2 regions of the Clostridium acetobutylicum ATCC 824 genome follow, and region 2 is predicted to be linked to the other one. Evidence: riboswitches for the same ligand, from Rfam matches in the RefSeq annotation. Region 2 holds a riboswitch; the other holds the start of a gene.
The links. Region 2 has a riboswitch for ZMP and ZTP ahead of CA_RS12540 (phosphoribosylaminoimidazolecarboxamide formyltransferase). Riboswitches for the same ligand answer to the same signal wherever they lie in the genome.
Positions count from the first base shown of each region.

Region 1: it holds a riboswitch for ZMP and ZTP, as region 2 does, so the genes downstream of both, pflB (formate C-acetyltransferase) here and CA_RS12540 (phosphoribosylaminoimidazolecarboxamide formyltransferase) in region 2, are expected to answer to the same signal.

Region 1 is NC_003030.1:1,120,638-1,128,639, forward strand. It holds gene CA_RS05185 (argininosuccinate synthase) at 1-1,156, shown strand, start outside; gene argH (argininosuccinate lyase) at 1,156-2,469, shown strand; gene CA_RS05195 (phosphoenolpyruvate carboxykinase) at 2,683-4,422, shown strand; gene CA_RS05200 (DUF378 domain-containing protein) at 4,485-4,694, opposite strand; gene CA_RS05205 (Lrp/AsnC ligand binding domain-containing protein) at 4,775-5,242, opposite strand; gene CA_RS05210 (ribonuclease H-like domain-containing protein) at 5,402-6,199, shown strand; gene CA_RS05215 (CBS domain-containing protein) at 6,324-6,701, shown strand; ZMP/ZTP riboswitch at 6,771-6,848, shown strand; gene pflB (formate C-acetyltransferase) at 6,948-8,002, shown strand, end outside.
Region 2 is NC_003030.1:2,559,642-2,567,643, forward strand. It holds gene CA_RS12525 (FecCD family ABC transporter permease) at 16-1,044, shown strand; gene CA_RS12530 (ABC transporter ATP-binding protein) at 1,041-2,204, shown strand; gene CA_RS12535 (cysteine-rich small domain-containing protein) at 2,209-2,475, shown strand; ZMP/ZTP riboswitch at 2,507-2,587, shown strand; gene CA_RS12540 (phosphoribosylaminoimidazolecarboxamide formyltransferase) at 2,633-3,808, shown strand; gene CA_RS12545 (hypothetical protein) at 3,946-4,479, shown strand; gene CA_RS12550 (hypothetical protein) at 4,535-5,083, opposite strand; gene nroR (NADH-rubredoxin oxidoreductase NroR) at 5,535-6,674, shown strand; gene CA_RS12560 (FprA family A-type flavoprotein) at 6,706-7,908, shown strand; gene CA_RS12565 (desulfoferrodoxin) at 7,977-8,002, shown strand, end outside.

The DNA.
Region 1 (8,002 bases), 1.4 Mb from region 2:
TGTAACAATTCCATGGCTTAAAGATAATTATGATGTTGAGGTAATAGCTGTATGTGTTAACGTAGGACAAGAAGATGATATGGATAAAGTTAAAGAAAAAGCTGTAAATAGTGGAGCGGCTAAAATATATGTTGAAGATGTTAAAGAGGAATTTGTGACTGAGTATTTATACAATGCCATAAAGTGGAATGCCACTTATGAAGGAAAATATCTTTTGGGAACTTCCTTTGCTAGACCTTTAATTGCAAAGAAGCTAGTTGAAGTTGCACATAAAGAAGGAGCTAAATATATATGTCATGGCTGTACAGGAAAAGGAAACGATCAAGTGCGTTTTGAAACGGCTATTGCAGCAATGGATCCCTACATTAAGATAATTGCTCCATGGAGACTTTGGAATATAGATTCACGAGAAGCAGAAATAGATTATGCATTATCAAAAGGAGTAGAGGTTCCAGTAACAAAGGAGAAGATTTATTCCGAGGACTGGAATTTATGGCATATAAGTCACGAAGGTGGGGATTTGGAAGATCCTAAAAATGAGCATAAGGAAGAAATGTATAAATGTGTTACTCCACCTGAAGAAGCAAAGGATGAACCAGCATATATAAGCATATATTTTGAAAAGGGTGTACCATGTAAAATAAATGGAGAAGAGCTAGAGCCTGTTAAGCTTATTGAAAAGGTAAATAAAGTGGCAGGAGAAAATGGTATAGGAGTTGTAGATCTTGTTGAGAACAGACTTGTTGGAATGAAGTCCAGAGGAGTATATGAGACGCCAGGGGGAACTCTTCTTTATGAAGCACATGCTCAACTTGAGAGACTAACTGTAGATAAGGATGCATATCACTATAAGCAAGTACTTGCGCTTAAGTATTCAGAGCTTGTATATGATGGTTTATGGTTTACGACAACAAGAGAGGCGCTTGATGCATTTGTTGATACAGTTGAAGAAAATGTGACAGGTACAGTAAAGCTTAAATTATATAAGGGAAATATGAAAGTCTCTAGTGTTGAGTCTGAAAATGCATTGTATGATGAGGGAATATCATCTTTTGGGGCAAGTGATTTATATGATCACAAAGATGCGCAAGGATTTATAAATTTATTCAGCCTTCCAAGCAAAATAAAAGCTATGAAGAAGTTGGAGAAGAAATAATGAAGCTTTGGGGTGGAAGGTTTAGAGAAAGTGAAAGCGAGCTTATGGAGGAATTTAATGCGTCTTTAAGCTTTGATAAGAAACTATATGAAGAAGATATAGAAGGAAGTATTGCTCATGTAAAAATGCTGAATAAATGCAAAATAATAAATAATGAAGAATGTGAAGAAATATTAAGTGGACTTAAATCCTTATATAAAGATATAAGAAGTGGAAAATTGAAAATTGAAGGGGACTATGAAGATATACACAGTTTTGTGGAAGTAAACTTAATAGATAGAATTGGGGCAGTTGGAAAAAAACTTCACACCGCAAGAAGTAGAAATGATCAAGTGGCTGTGGATATGAAAATGTATGTTAAAAAGAGCTCTTATATTATAATTGAGTGCATAAATAAGCTTATGGAGACAATAAAGGATAAAGCAGAAAATAATCACTTTATAATGCCGGGCTATACCCATATGCAAAGAGCACAGGTAGTTACCTTTACTCACCATATGATGGCTTATTACAGCATGTTTAATAGGGATAAAAAAAGAATAGACAATGCTATTTCTAATTTGAATGAAAGTCCACTTGGCTGCTGCGCTCTTGCAGGTACAACTTATGATACAGATAGAGAAATGACCTCTAAAGAACTTGGTTTTTCTAAACCAGTAGATAATTTTTTAGATGGGGTAAGTGATAGAGACTATATAATAGAAGTGCTGTCGGCATTTTCTATATGTATGATGCACTTAAGCAGATTAAGTGAAGAACTCATAATATGGAGCACTAAAGAGTTTAGTTTTATTCAAATGGATGATAAATTTTCAACAGGAAGCAGTATAATGCCTCAAAAGAAAAATCCAGATGCGGCTGAACTTATACGTGGAAAAACAGGAAGAGTTTATGGTGATTTAATAGCAATGTTAACAATCATGAAGGGAATACCTTTAGCATATAATAAAGATATGCAGGAAGATAAAGAACAGTTCTTTGACTCCTTTGATACACTAAAGATGTGTATTTTAGTCATGGATGGTATGATTGCAACAATGACTGTAAAAAAAGAGGCTATGAAGGAAGCTGTAAAAGGTGGATTTTTAAATGCAACAGATGTGGCAGATTATCTGGTAAACAAGGGAGTAGCTTTTAGAGATGCCCATAAAATATCAGGAGAGCTTGTAATATACTGCGAAAATAATGATAAAGCTATTGAAGAATTAAATATTAATGAATTTAAAAATTTCTGTAATCTATTTGATGAAGATGTTTATGAATTTATAAATTATAACAATGTTATTAAAAAGGGAAATAAAAAAATAATGTAAAGCATAGGGTTTTCTTAGGTATCCTTTTATGTACTAAAAATGGGGCAGTGCATAAATGTTAAAGGATTATAGGAAAACCCTATACATATTTATATTTTAAAAGCAAGTTTACATTATGGAATAATATTACTTTTATGGTATAATACACAATGTTGATATAAAAATTAATACTAAATAATTAAATTGATTTTTTATTGGGGGCGAGGGATAAAAATGCAAAAGGAATTTTCTATTAGTAATGATAAGGTTTTAATTAATTTTACAGCTAAGTATTGTAATACATCTGAAAAAATATTAAACAGTTATGGCTTTAGAAAGATATTAGAGAGGTTTATAAAAAAGGGAAGACATAAAACTTCTAATTATTATAAGTATATAGAAGAAAATATGATAGAGGACAATGAAAATAAAATAGTAAATGACCTTATACAGGTATTTAAGCTTCTTTTGGTTTTTAAAAGAGAAGAGATAATAAAAACAAATCCAAAGTATGAAAGCTTTTTATCAAATCAGGATGAGATTATTAAGATAATAGAAGACATATATGGATTTTGGAGAAAACTCGAACGATATACAGTAATTCATAATAGTAGAATAAATGATGGACTTGAAAATGTTAGCTTTGTAGATTCAAATATTCAATTTTCGCAGCTTATAATTAACACTTATAGAAGAATTGAAGAGAATGCTTTAGGCATAAAACCGAAAGTTTACAGACAACTTCCGGCAGGTGCTAATGCAGGCATTATTGTTAATAGTATAAAATGGAAGTATCCAGAAGGGTATGAATGCCTTAATGGTGTACCTATTATAGATTCTGTGCTTATAGATCCTCCATTTATATCATATCCCAAAAAAATAAAGAGAGATGGAGTATTTTCAGAGGTATTTGAAAACCCTCTTAAGGATAAAATAAATAGAGATCATTGGTTTTGCTTTCCTGCAAAAATAGGAACACTTCTTGCATTTATTTATTTTCATAGAGACTTTATGGCTCATGGAATAACTTTATGCAATCTATTTGAAATAGCTAAAGAAAATGAGTATAAAGATACAAAGCCAGATATAGTATTTGTCTTTGGGGCAAGAGATAATATAGAGAATACACGCACTATATTTTACGATGATAAGGAAAATGACATAATGCTCGGATATATTAATTACAGTGCTAATATTGACTACTTTGGCTATATGAAGAAGATGGCCCTTACCTTGCATAATTTAATAATGATAAAAAGGGGGTATCTTCCAATACATGGTGCTATGGTTAATATTGTTGCAAAAGACGGTAGTGATGTTAATATAGTTATAATGGGAGATAGTGGTGCAGGAAAATCGGAAAGCCTTGAGGCATTTAGAGAATTAGGTGAAGAATATATTAGTGATATGACAGTAATATTTGACGATATGGGTGTTGTAAAGCCTAATCCATCTAATGATAAACCTATGGGCTATGGAACTGAGATAGGAGCGTTTGTTAGACTCGATGATCTCGATCCAGGATATGCTTTTAGAGAAATTGATAGAAGTATATTTATGAATCCTGACAAAACGAATGCAAGGCTTGTTATACCAGTTGCCAGTTATAGTGACATAATTAAGGGCTACCCTATAGATTTATTTCTATACGCTAACAATTATGATAAGTCTGGAGATGAACTTTCCTTCTTTAATTCACCAGAAGAAGCCGTTAAAGTTTTTAGAAGTGGAATCAGAATGGCAAAGGAAACTACTACAGAAAAGGGTCTTGTTACAACATTTTTTGCAAATCCTTTTGGACCAGTACAGAAAGAAAAGGAAACAGACAAACTTATAAACAAATATTTTGATAAGTTTTTTGAAACAGGAGTAAAGGTAGGTCAAATAAGAACCCGTCTTGGCATAAAGGGTATGGAGAAGAGTGGACCTAAAAATGCAGCAATAAAACTTCTAGAGGCAATAAAAAAAATGTAAATAATAGTGCAGAACCATATTAAATGTGGTCTGCACTATTATCTATATTTAATTTTTAAAAACTATTTTTCAACTTTTGCTTCTCTGTCTCTTCCTAAAAATGATATTGCATATAATCCACATATACCTACTATTGCATATATTATTCTTGTTAAAGAGGACATGGTTCCGAATAATGCGGCAACTAAATCAAAGCTAAAGAATCCAATTAGACCCCAATTTATAGCGCCGACTATGACAAAAACCAATGCGATAATATCTAATGTTTTCATCATCGACATCTCCTTTTATTAGTTTTTACAGAATTATTATATGCAAAAGAGTAGCGATTATGTTAGAAAATAAACTTAATTTAAGAAAAATCTACATTTCTGTCTATTGGTTGAGAAAGTGCCATGAAAGTATTAGTTCTTTGAACTCCTTCTACAACCTGTATTCTGTTAAGTAAAAGATCTTGAAGGTCAGCTATACTTCTACAGACTACTTTTGCGAAAATTGAAAATTCACCTGTAATATAATAAAGTTCAACTATTTCTTTTATATCTCTCATTGCTTCAAGTACTTTGGGATATGAAGCAGCCTTGTCGATATATATTCCAACTAAACAGCAAATATCATATCCTAATTTAGTGTTGTCTACTATAAGCTTTGTACCCTTTATGATTCCCATGTCTTCCATTTTTTTCATTCTAACATGAATAGTTCCACCGCTTACGTGACATTCTCTTGCTATCTCCAAATAAGGTGTTCTCGAATCCTCAACCAAAATATGTAATATTTGTAAATCCAAATCATCCAATCCATTAACTTGTAAATTCATTAAAATCAACTCCTATAAGTTATAGTAAACAACAATATTATAACAAATTCAATACCATTTTATCAAAATAATTATAAAAAATATTATAAAATTATAGTATTTTATTAGAATTATATTTGGTGTATAATTTAAATGTATGTACTTGATTGGGGGATTCTTATGTATATTAATGAAAAAGACATAAAGTTAGAGATAGACAAAAACATAGTAAAAGAGTATAGTATGAAGTCAATGGTTTACTTTGATATAGAAACAACAGGATTTGATAGAGAACAGGATAACATAATATTAATATCTATAGGATACTATGATGTAAAAGATACTTTTCATATAAAACAGTATTTTGCAGAAGATTTAAATGAAGAGAAATATGTTTTAGAAAATTTAAAGGGCGATATAGAGAACTTCAATATGTGGTGTTCATACAATGGTAAAGCTTTTGATGAACCATTTATACAATCAAGAATGAAAAAATATAATATTGAACTCACATTGCCAAGAGAACATTTTGATTTATATAGAAAAATAAGACCTTATCAAAAACAGCTTGGACTTGAAAGATGTAATTTAAAAAGTGTCGAACAGTATATAGGTATTAAAAGAGAAGATACTATTGATGGTGGAATTAGTGTTGAGTTATATAAAAAATACCTAAGGGATAAAGATGAAGAATTAAAATATACTATTATGCTTCATAATTATGAGGATGTATTAAATCTACCTAAAATATTTAAAATACTTTGGAAGATAAAGAAATGTGATTTCATAAGAGAGGATCATATTACTGATAAGCAGCTTAAATATTTGAACTATTTAATGAAAAAGCATAATGTACTAGTAGATATTAATTTGGATAAAATATCCAAAAGAGCAGCATCAAAAGCTATTGGTGCTATATTAGACGGAGATTATGATATAATAAGTATAAAGGATATAATAAAAAACAATTGTGTATAAATACAGGAGAATGCTGCAAAAGCTTAGGTTATACATGATGAAATGTAAGTCTTTTATCATTTATAACTTAATATGATGTAGTTTTTCATATGTTAACAAAATTTAAGAGAATGGAGACAGGAATATGGTAATAAAGGATATGATGATTAAAAATGTTGTAAAAGTTAAGGATAGTGATACTTTAAAAGATGCACTTAAAGTAATGATAAACAATACTGTAAATAGTGCACCAGTAGTAGATAATAATGATGAGATTGTTGGAATAGTAGTTAAAGCAGACATATATAGATTCCTAATAGAAGAGGGACACTATGATACTTATCCAGTAGAAGCTGTTATGACAAGGAAAGTAATAACTGTCGATGTAAATACGGATCTAATGGAAGTTGGAAAAATTTTAAGAGATAATAGTATATTTGCAGTTCCTATAGTTGAAGATAAAAAAGCAATAGGACTTGTTACGGTAGAAGATTTACTTGATTATTTTTTGAAGAATAGTTAGTACACTTAATTTCGAGAATAAAGCGTATTGACACTTAGATAGAAATATGATATTTTATAATAAATGATTTAAGAATCGTATAACCGGCGGAAGTGGAATAACCACAGGGAGTACGATTTTAAAAAGCCGACCGCCTGGGCAAAAAGAAATGTCCAGGTGGTTTTTCTTTTACCTCTGGATAAATTAAGTAATTGAAAATAAAATTTCAAGAATAATGAAAAATTTAAAATGAAGGAGAGTTTTTGTATGATTAAAGAATGGAACGATTTTAAAGAAGGTACATGGGTTAATAATATTGATGTAAGAAATTTTATACAAAAAAATTATACACCATACTTAGGAAACGAGGATTTTTTACAAGGTGTTACTGATAGAACAAAGGGTCTTTGGAACAAGTGCGAGAAACTTCTCTTAGATGAAATAAAAAATCAAGGTATATTAAAAGCAGATAACAAAACTGTATCAGGAATAAATAGCTTTGAAGCTGGATATATAGATAAAGAAAATGAGATTATTTATGGACTTCAAACAGATGAACCACTTAAAAGAATGGTAAATCCTTTTGGTGGTATAAGAATGGCCAAGCAAGCATTAGAAGCATATGGATACGAAATTGATGAGGATGTATACAATATATTTACAAAGTATAGGAAAACTCACAATGAAGGTGTTTTTGATGCTTACACTGAAGAAATGAAAACAGCTAGACATGTAGGATTATTAACAGGACTTCCTGATGCGTATGGAAGAGGTAGGATAATAGGAGATTTTAGAAGAGTAGCACTATATGGTATTGATTGCTTAATTGAAAACAAAAAAGCTGATTTAAAAGAATTAAAAGGCGACATGACTGAAGATTTAATAAGAAGAAGAGAAGAAGTTTCTGAACAGATAAAGGCGTTAAAAGAAATGAAAGCAATGGCATTAAAATATGGAATAGATATATCAAAACCAGCAGCTAATTCAAGACAAGCAGTTCAGTTTACTTACCTTGGATATCTTGCTGGAATAAAAGAAAATAATGGAGCAGCGATGTCTCTTGGAAGAGTTTCAACATTTTTGGACATATATATAGAAAGAGATTTAAAAAATGGAGTAATAACAGAAAAGGAAGCTCAAGAAATTATAGATCAATTTATAATAAAGTTAAGACTTGAAAGACATCTAAGAACTCCAGAGTACAATGAACTATTTGCAGGTGATCCTAATTGGGTTACTGAGTCTATAGGTGGAATGGGTATGAATGGAGAAACCTTGGTTACAAAAAATTCTTTTAGATTTCTTCATTCATTAACAAATCT
Region 2 (8,002 bases):
TTTAGGAGGATAATTATGAATCTTAATCTAACAAAAAATATGAAATATATCTTACTTTTAATTCTCCTATTTATAGTTCTTATTTTTACCTTTATATTTTCAATCAGCACAGGTTCTTTAAAAATAAATTTTGGTGAGGTATTTAACATCCTTTTTAAAATTGGTGACTTTAACGACGGAGATTATCAAATTGTATGGAATATACGTTTTCCAAGAGCAATAGGAGCTCTCATAGGTGGCTCTGCACTATCTGTATCAGGTCTCCTTCTTCAAGTGTTATTCAAAAATCCTATAGTAGAACCTTACGTACTTGGAATTTCTTCTGGTGCAACCTTATTTGTAGCCTTAGTTATGCTTGGAGGCATAAGTTTCGGTTTTGCTGCCTCCTCTCCTTTTTTAGTATTTTTAGCTGCTTTAATAGGTTCTACTTTAATTATGTTTCTAGTAATCTTGTTTGCAAATAAGGTAAAAAGTGTAGTTACCTTACTTATCATAGGAATTATGGTTGGATACATATGTAGTGCTGTTACAAATGTCTTATCAGCCTTTGCAGATAAACAGCAACTGCAATTCTTTACCATGTGGACACTTGGAAGTTTTTCTGGCTTCACATGGAAAAATATATATATATTATTTTTTATAGGTATACCTTCTCTTTTAGCAGCTTTTCTAATAGTAAAGCCTTTAAACGCCTTCATTTTAGGTGAGCAATACGCAAAAAGCCTTGGAATAAAAATAAAATTTTTTAGAATTATAGTTATAATAATATCAAGCCTTCTTACAGCTGTTGTAACTGCCTTCGCAGGTCCTATTGCCTTTATAGGTCTTGCTGTTCCTCACATATCAAGGCTTATTTTTAAAACTTCAAATACAATATTTTTAATTCCAGGAACTATTCTTCTTGGAGGAATAATAACATCAATATGTGATGTTATTTCAAGAACTGTATTTTCTCCAACAGAGCTTCCCATCAGTGCTGTAACAGCATTTATAGGTGCTCCTATTGTAATATTTTTAATACTGAAAAGGGGGACTTTTTCATGATTGTATTTAAAGCTGAAAATTTATCTGTTGGTTACAATGGAGTTAAAGCTGTTAGCAATATAAACTTTAGTGCCAAACAGGGAGAGATAATATGTCTTTTAGGTCCAAATGGTGCAGGAAAAACTACAATTATTAGAACTCTTTCAGGACTTCTTCCCCCAATTGAAGGCGAAATACATATAAATGGAAAAAGCCTATCAACCATAAATAAAAAACTTCTTGCCCAAACACTTTCAGTTGTATTAACCGAAAAGCCATCATTTGATGTTATGACAGCCTTCGACGTCGTTTCACTTGGTCGATTTCCTCATACTGGTTTCTTTGGAACTATTACTAAAGAACATGAAATAAAAGTAGTAGAAGCCTTAAAAACTGTTGGTGCTCTTAATCTCATAGATAAATACTTTCATATACTAAGTGATGGAGAAAGGCAAAAAGTTATGCTTGCAAGGGCTCTAGTACAAGAACCCCAAATTATAATTTTAGATGAACCTACAACTCATTTGGATATAAATCATAAAATTGAACTTTTAAACACACTTAAAAACTTAAGTCGTACAGCAAAACTTACAGTTATATTATCTCTTCATGAAATAGATTTAGCTCTTAAGTACTGCGACAAAGTTATGCTTGTTGAAAACAAAAAAGTTCTTTCCTTCGGAAGCCCAGAAACTACTGTTAATGGAGAAACTATAAACAAACTTTATGGTATAAAAAATGCTTCCTTTAACCCCATTACCTCATCTATAGAACTTAAAAATTCAGAAAAAAGTAATATATATGTTATTGGCGGCTGTGGCTTTGGAACTCCTATTTACAGACTTTTATCAAAATATAATCTAGGCTTCTCTACAGGAATTCTTCACGAAAACGATATTGACTATGAAACAGCCAAAACTATGTCTTTAAGGCTTCAAAGTGAAAAGCCATTTCAAAAAATAAGCAAAATATCTTTTGAAAAAGCTTTAGCTGCTGTTGCTTCTTCTGATATAATAATAGATTCAGGCTTTCCTATTGGTGAAACAAACGAAAAGAACCTTAATCTTCTAAATTATGCTGTAGAAAAAAATAAGAGGGTAATTACTTTCAGAAAATATTTTAACAGTACTATGTCCTATTGCAGTAATAAGGATGCTTTAATAGATTTTATACTGAGGTGATAACATGAGTGATAACTATAAATTTTTTAGACATGATAATTGCGAATATTTTCCTTGCCATAAAGTAAAAGATAAGGAAACTTTTAATTGCCTTTTTTGCTACTGTCCACTATACTTTTTAGAAAATTGTGGAGGTAATAAAAGTGATTTTAACGGAGTGAAGGATTGTTCAAATTGCCTTATTCCTCACTCTAAAAATGGTTATGACTATATTATAAATAAGATTCGTGAGGTAAATAAAGAAAAGAGAGCTAAGAATAATTTGACTTAGGAAATAACATATTATATAATTTAGTAAAATAAGAAAATCATGCAACTGGCGGAAATGGAGTTCACCATAGGGAGCATGATTAATATAAGAATCGACCGCCTGGGTAAATTAATAATTTATCCAGGTTTTTTTGTATTTAATTTTAGGAGGTATTTAAATGAAAGTTCCACAAATAGAATTAAAATATGGATGTAACCCTAATCAAAGTCCAGCTAGAATTTATGTTAATAAAGGAGTACTGCCAATTGAGGTTTTAAATGGAAAACCAGGCTACATAAACTTTATGGATGCACTTAATTCCTGGCAGCTTGTAAAAGAATTAAAAAAAGCAACTGGACTAACCTCTGCTGCTTCCTTTAAGCACGTGAGCCCAGCTGGCGCAGCTACTGCTGTTCCACTAAGCGATACTCTAAAAAAATCCTACCTAGTAGAAGATATTGATTTAACTCCTGCTGCAATTGCATATTCGAGAGCAAGAGGCGCTGACAGAATGTCTTCCTATGGTGACTTTGCTGCTATAAGCGATAAAGTAGATGTAGCTACAGCAACTATATTAAAAAAATCCGTTTCTGATGGAATAATAGCACCAGACTATGATCCAAAAGCTCTAGAAATATTAAAATCAAAGAAAAATGGGAAATATAACATAATAAAAATTGATCCTGATTATGAACCTATTAATCTTGAAAGAAGGGAAATATACGGAATAACCTTTGAACAAAAGAGAAACATTACTCCGTTAACTGAAAATCTACTTGAAAATATAGTAACTAAAAATAAAAATTTAACAAAAGAAGCCAAACGCGATCTTATAATTTGCATGATAACTTTAAAGTATACTCAATCCAACTCCGTATGTTTTGCTTTAGACGGACAAGTTATAGGCGTTGGTGCAGGTCAGCAATCAAGGATTCACTGCACTAGGCTTGCTGCTTCAAAGGCTGACATATGGTATTTAAGACAACATCCTTATGTACTAACTCTACCTTTTAAGGAAGGAGTATCAAGACCAGATAGAGACAACCTAATTGACCAATACCTTAGGGATGATGTTACAGAGGCTGAAACTTTTGGCTGGAGCCGAATTCTAAAATCAGTTCCTAAAAGGCTTTCAGCAGAAGAAAAAACAAACTGGCTTTCAAACTTAAAAAACGTTTCTTTAGGTTCTGATGCATTCTTCCCATTCAGCGATAATATAGACAGAGCCTCAAAAAGCGGAGTAAAATACATTGTTCAACCTGGTGGTTCTATACGTGACGATATTGTTATAGAAGCTTGTGATAACTACAATATGATAATGGCATTTTCAGGTACAAGGCTATTTCATCATTAGAATAGAAATTACGAAGCTTTTTAGTTTTTCCTTAACTGATTTTTACCTCAACTTTAAAAAACCATATTTATATTAACATAAATGTATTCTTGTTCATATAAGATATACAGGATACAATTTTTAAAGGAGAAGTAAATATGGATAATAAAAAAACCTCTATGGAAAACAAAATAAGTGAAGCATCTGATACCATATACTATGGAGAATACGAAAAATTAATAGTTAATATATTGACTGTAAAAAAACCAAGTCCTCCAATCCTTGCTATAGATACAACAAATAACGTAGTTACAGTAACAAATGCAATAGTAGATTCCCCTGTAAAGAAAACCTCTTCAAATTGGAAAGGTACCCTTCTTTTAGATGGATATATAGATAATACTGTAACCTATCGGACTGCTTCGAATACTTCTTCAAATACCATAAGCGGAAATATAAACTTTCTGAGCACTAGAATATATTTTCAAATAAGACCAACAGTTCTCTCCCCTACTCAGTTTAGTAAAAAATCAAATGTAGAAGTAATTTCTGCCTATGTTGAAAGCGAAAAAAAAGATTTAATAGAACAAAATGCTCTTCCAGAAAACTACCCCGCTTGGGCCATAACCTACAATAAACTATCTCAAAAAATATTAGTTAAGGTTCAAATAAAAATCACAAGCACTAAATAACTTGTCCTTACTAAAGGAAAAACAGAGTTAAATTGTTAAAACTCTGTTTTTTTCTCTATTTTTTTAAGCCATATATTTTTTTTAATTCCTCAACATCCATATCCATCAATTCTTTAATGGAGTATTTACTGCTATTTTCAAATTGTAGAATTTCCTGTCCTTCTACTGTTTTAGTCTCATTAAATCTAATTAATTTTTTTATAGAATATTGAAATTTAATTTCTCCATATACTTCAATACTAATTATATCTCTATGTCTTTTTTCTTCTTCAACTATTATTCTTGATGATGGTTTTAATGAAAGCCTAGTAATATTTCCAATTGTATTAGTATTCGCTTTATTACCTAATATGTCCAATTCGGGAATAACAACACACAAATTTTTACTTATAAATCTTCCTCTATAACTATTTTCTTCTCCTCTACAGCCATTTCTTTTATATAGTAAATATATATCATAATATCCATAAATATATATACCTACATCTGAAACAATTTTAGAATATATATTTAAATTTTGAACTTGGCTGTCCATTATTAAATTTTTTTCAAAGTTATCTTCAATTTTTATAATACTAGAAAAATTTTTAGTAAACACCGCCATTTCAATCAACCCTCTTTTTTATAATTAGTTCCAATAATATAAAATTGTAATTCATAAAACATTCCTACAACAAGAAGGACCCTAGAATCTTTTACAAATCAGAATTTAGAAATATTCCTACATTATATATTATTTATATTTTTTAATACTGTTACTGCAATTACCTTTTTCTTCTATCGCAATTTTGTATAAATCACCTATCATTTATAAATATAGGTATAATAATGTGCTTAAGGGCAATATTCTTTATTAATGGTTTTATTTTAGCGTTTACTTTAATTTATATTAACTAATAATTATTGTCATATAATACTTTTTATTGTATTATATATATATAATATATCTATAAAAAAATTAGGTTTTAGATACAATAACAATATAATATTACGAATAAACTATATTTTTTGTTCAGAAATAAAACTATATATTATGGTAAATGGAGATGATTTATATGAAAAGCACAAAAATTTTAATCTTGGGTGCAGGTCCTGCAGGATTTTCAGCTGCAAAAGCCGCCTTGGGTAAATGTGATGATATCACTATGATAAATAGTGAGAAGTACTTACCTTATTACAGACCTCGTCTTAATGAAATTATCGCGAAAAATAAATCTATAGACGATATTCTCATAAAGAAGAATGATTGGTACGAAAAAAATAATATAAAAGTTATAACTTCTGAGTTCGCTACATCAATTGACCCAAATAACAAACTTGTTACCCTAAAGTCTGGAGAAAAAATAAAATACGAAAAGCTTATTATTGCAAGCGGTTCTATTGCAAACAAAATTAAAGTTCCTCACGCTGACGAAATATTTAGCTTATACAGTTACGATGACGCTCTAAAAATAAAAGATGAGTGCAAAAATAAAGGTAAAGCATTTATAATTGGTGGAGGTATCTTAGGTATAGAGCTTGCTCAGGCTATTATTGATTCTGGAACCCCTGCTTCAATAGGAATAATACTAGAATATCCTCTTGAAAGACAGCTTGACAGAGATGGAGGACTATTCTTAAAAGATAAACTTGACCGACTCGGGATAAAAATATATACAAATTCAAATTTTGAAGAAATGGGAGATTTAATTAGAAGTTCCTGCGTAATCACAGCAGTTGGAGTTAAACCAAACCTAGATTTTATAAAAGATACTGAAATAGCTTCAAAACGTGGTATTCTAGTCAATGATCATATGGAAACATCCATTAAAGATATCTACGCTTGCGGTGACGTTGCTGAATTTTATGGAAAAAATCCTGGTCTAATTAATATAGCTAACAAGCAAGGAGAAGTAGCTGGTTTAAATGCATGCGGAGAGGATGCTTCATATTCTGAAATAATACCTTCTCCTATATTAAAGGTTTCTGGTATTTCCATTATATCCTGCGGAGACATAGAGAACAATAAACCTTCAAAGGTATTCAGATCAACACAAGAAGATAAATACATTGTATGTATGCTAAAAGAAAATAAAATTGATGCTGCAGCTGTTATTGGTGATGTAAGCCTTGGAACAAAGCTTAAAAAGGCAATTGATTCTTCAAAAAGTTTTGATAATATCTCATCTTTAGATGCAATATTAAATAATTTATAGATTAATTTAATTATGAAAGGGGAGATTTTTTGTGCCAGCTATAAAAATTAAAGATAATATATTTTCTGTTGGAGTTCTAAATCCTAGTCTCCGTATTTTTGACATCATAATGAAAACAGAATACGGTACTTCCTATAATGCTTATCTAATTAAAGGTAAAAAAAATGTACTTATAGATACAGTACATGGAAGATTTTTCGATGAATATTTAGAAAATATAAAAAGTGTAATAGACCCTTCCTCTATTGACTATGTAATAATGAATCACTGTGAACCTGATCACTCTGGCTCTCTTGCTAGATTGTACGAAGTAGCCCCTCAGATTAAAGTTATTGCCTCAAATGCTGGAAAAATATACCTAAAAAATATTACAAACAAAGAAACCTTAGACGTAAAAGCAGTCAAAACAAATGATACTTTAGACATAGGCAATGGAAAGGTCCTAAAGTTCGCCATTGCTCCATTCCTTCATTGGCCGGATTCAATGTTTACAATTCTTGAGGAAGACAAAATAGCCTTCACCTGTGATTTCCTTGGATGCCACTTCTGTGAACCAAGAATGTTTGATACAAAAATAACCTATATGCCGAAATATGAGAAATCCTTTAAAGAGTACTATGACGCTATTTTTTCTCCTTTTAAACCTTATGTAGTAAAAGGACTTGATATTTTGGACGCATTAGATTTAGACTTCATAGCTACAAGCCATGGTCCAATCCTAACACGAGAAGGTCTATTAGCGGCATCAAAACAAAAATATAGAGACTTAAGTTCCGAAATTCAAAGTACAACTAAATATATCCCTATATTTTACTGTAGTGCTTATGGTAATACGGAAATATTAGCTAATGAAATTGCTTCCGGAATAAAAAGCGTATTAAATGATGCTAATATAGAAATGCTAGATATAATTAACTATGATTATTCAGATTTAAAAGAAAAGATTAATATTTGTGATGCATTTATGCTTGGAACACCTACTATAAACAAAGATGCCCTATTTCCAATATGGGAGCTTATTGGAGGCATTGATGCTGTAAACTGCAAAAACAAACCCGCTTCCGCTTTTGGTTCCTTTGGATGGAGTGGAGAGGCTATTCCTTTCGTTATTTCAAGACTTAAAGAATTAAAACTTAAAGTATTTCAAGATGGTTTTACATGTTTATTTGTTCCATCTGAGGATGATATTAAAAAAGCCTTTAAATTTGGAGAAGACTTTGCCAAAAGTATATAGCTTATTTTGTGCCATATTAAGTTTGCATAATGTGGCACAAAATAAACTTTATTATGGAGGTATTTGAGATGAATAACGATTTATCAATTTACGT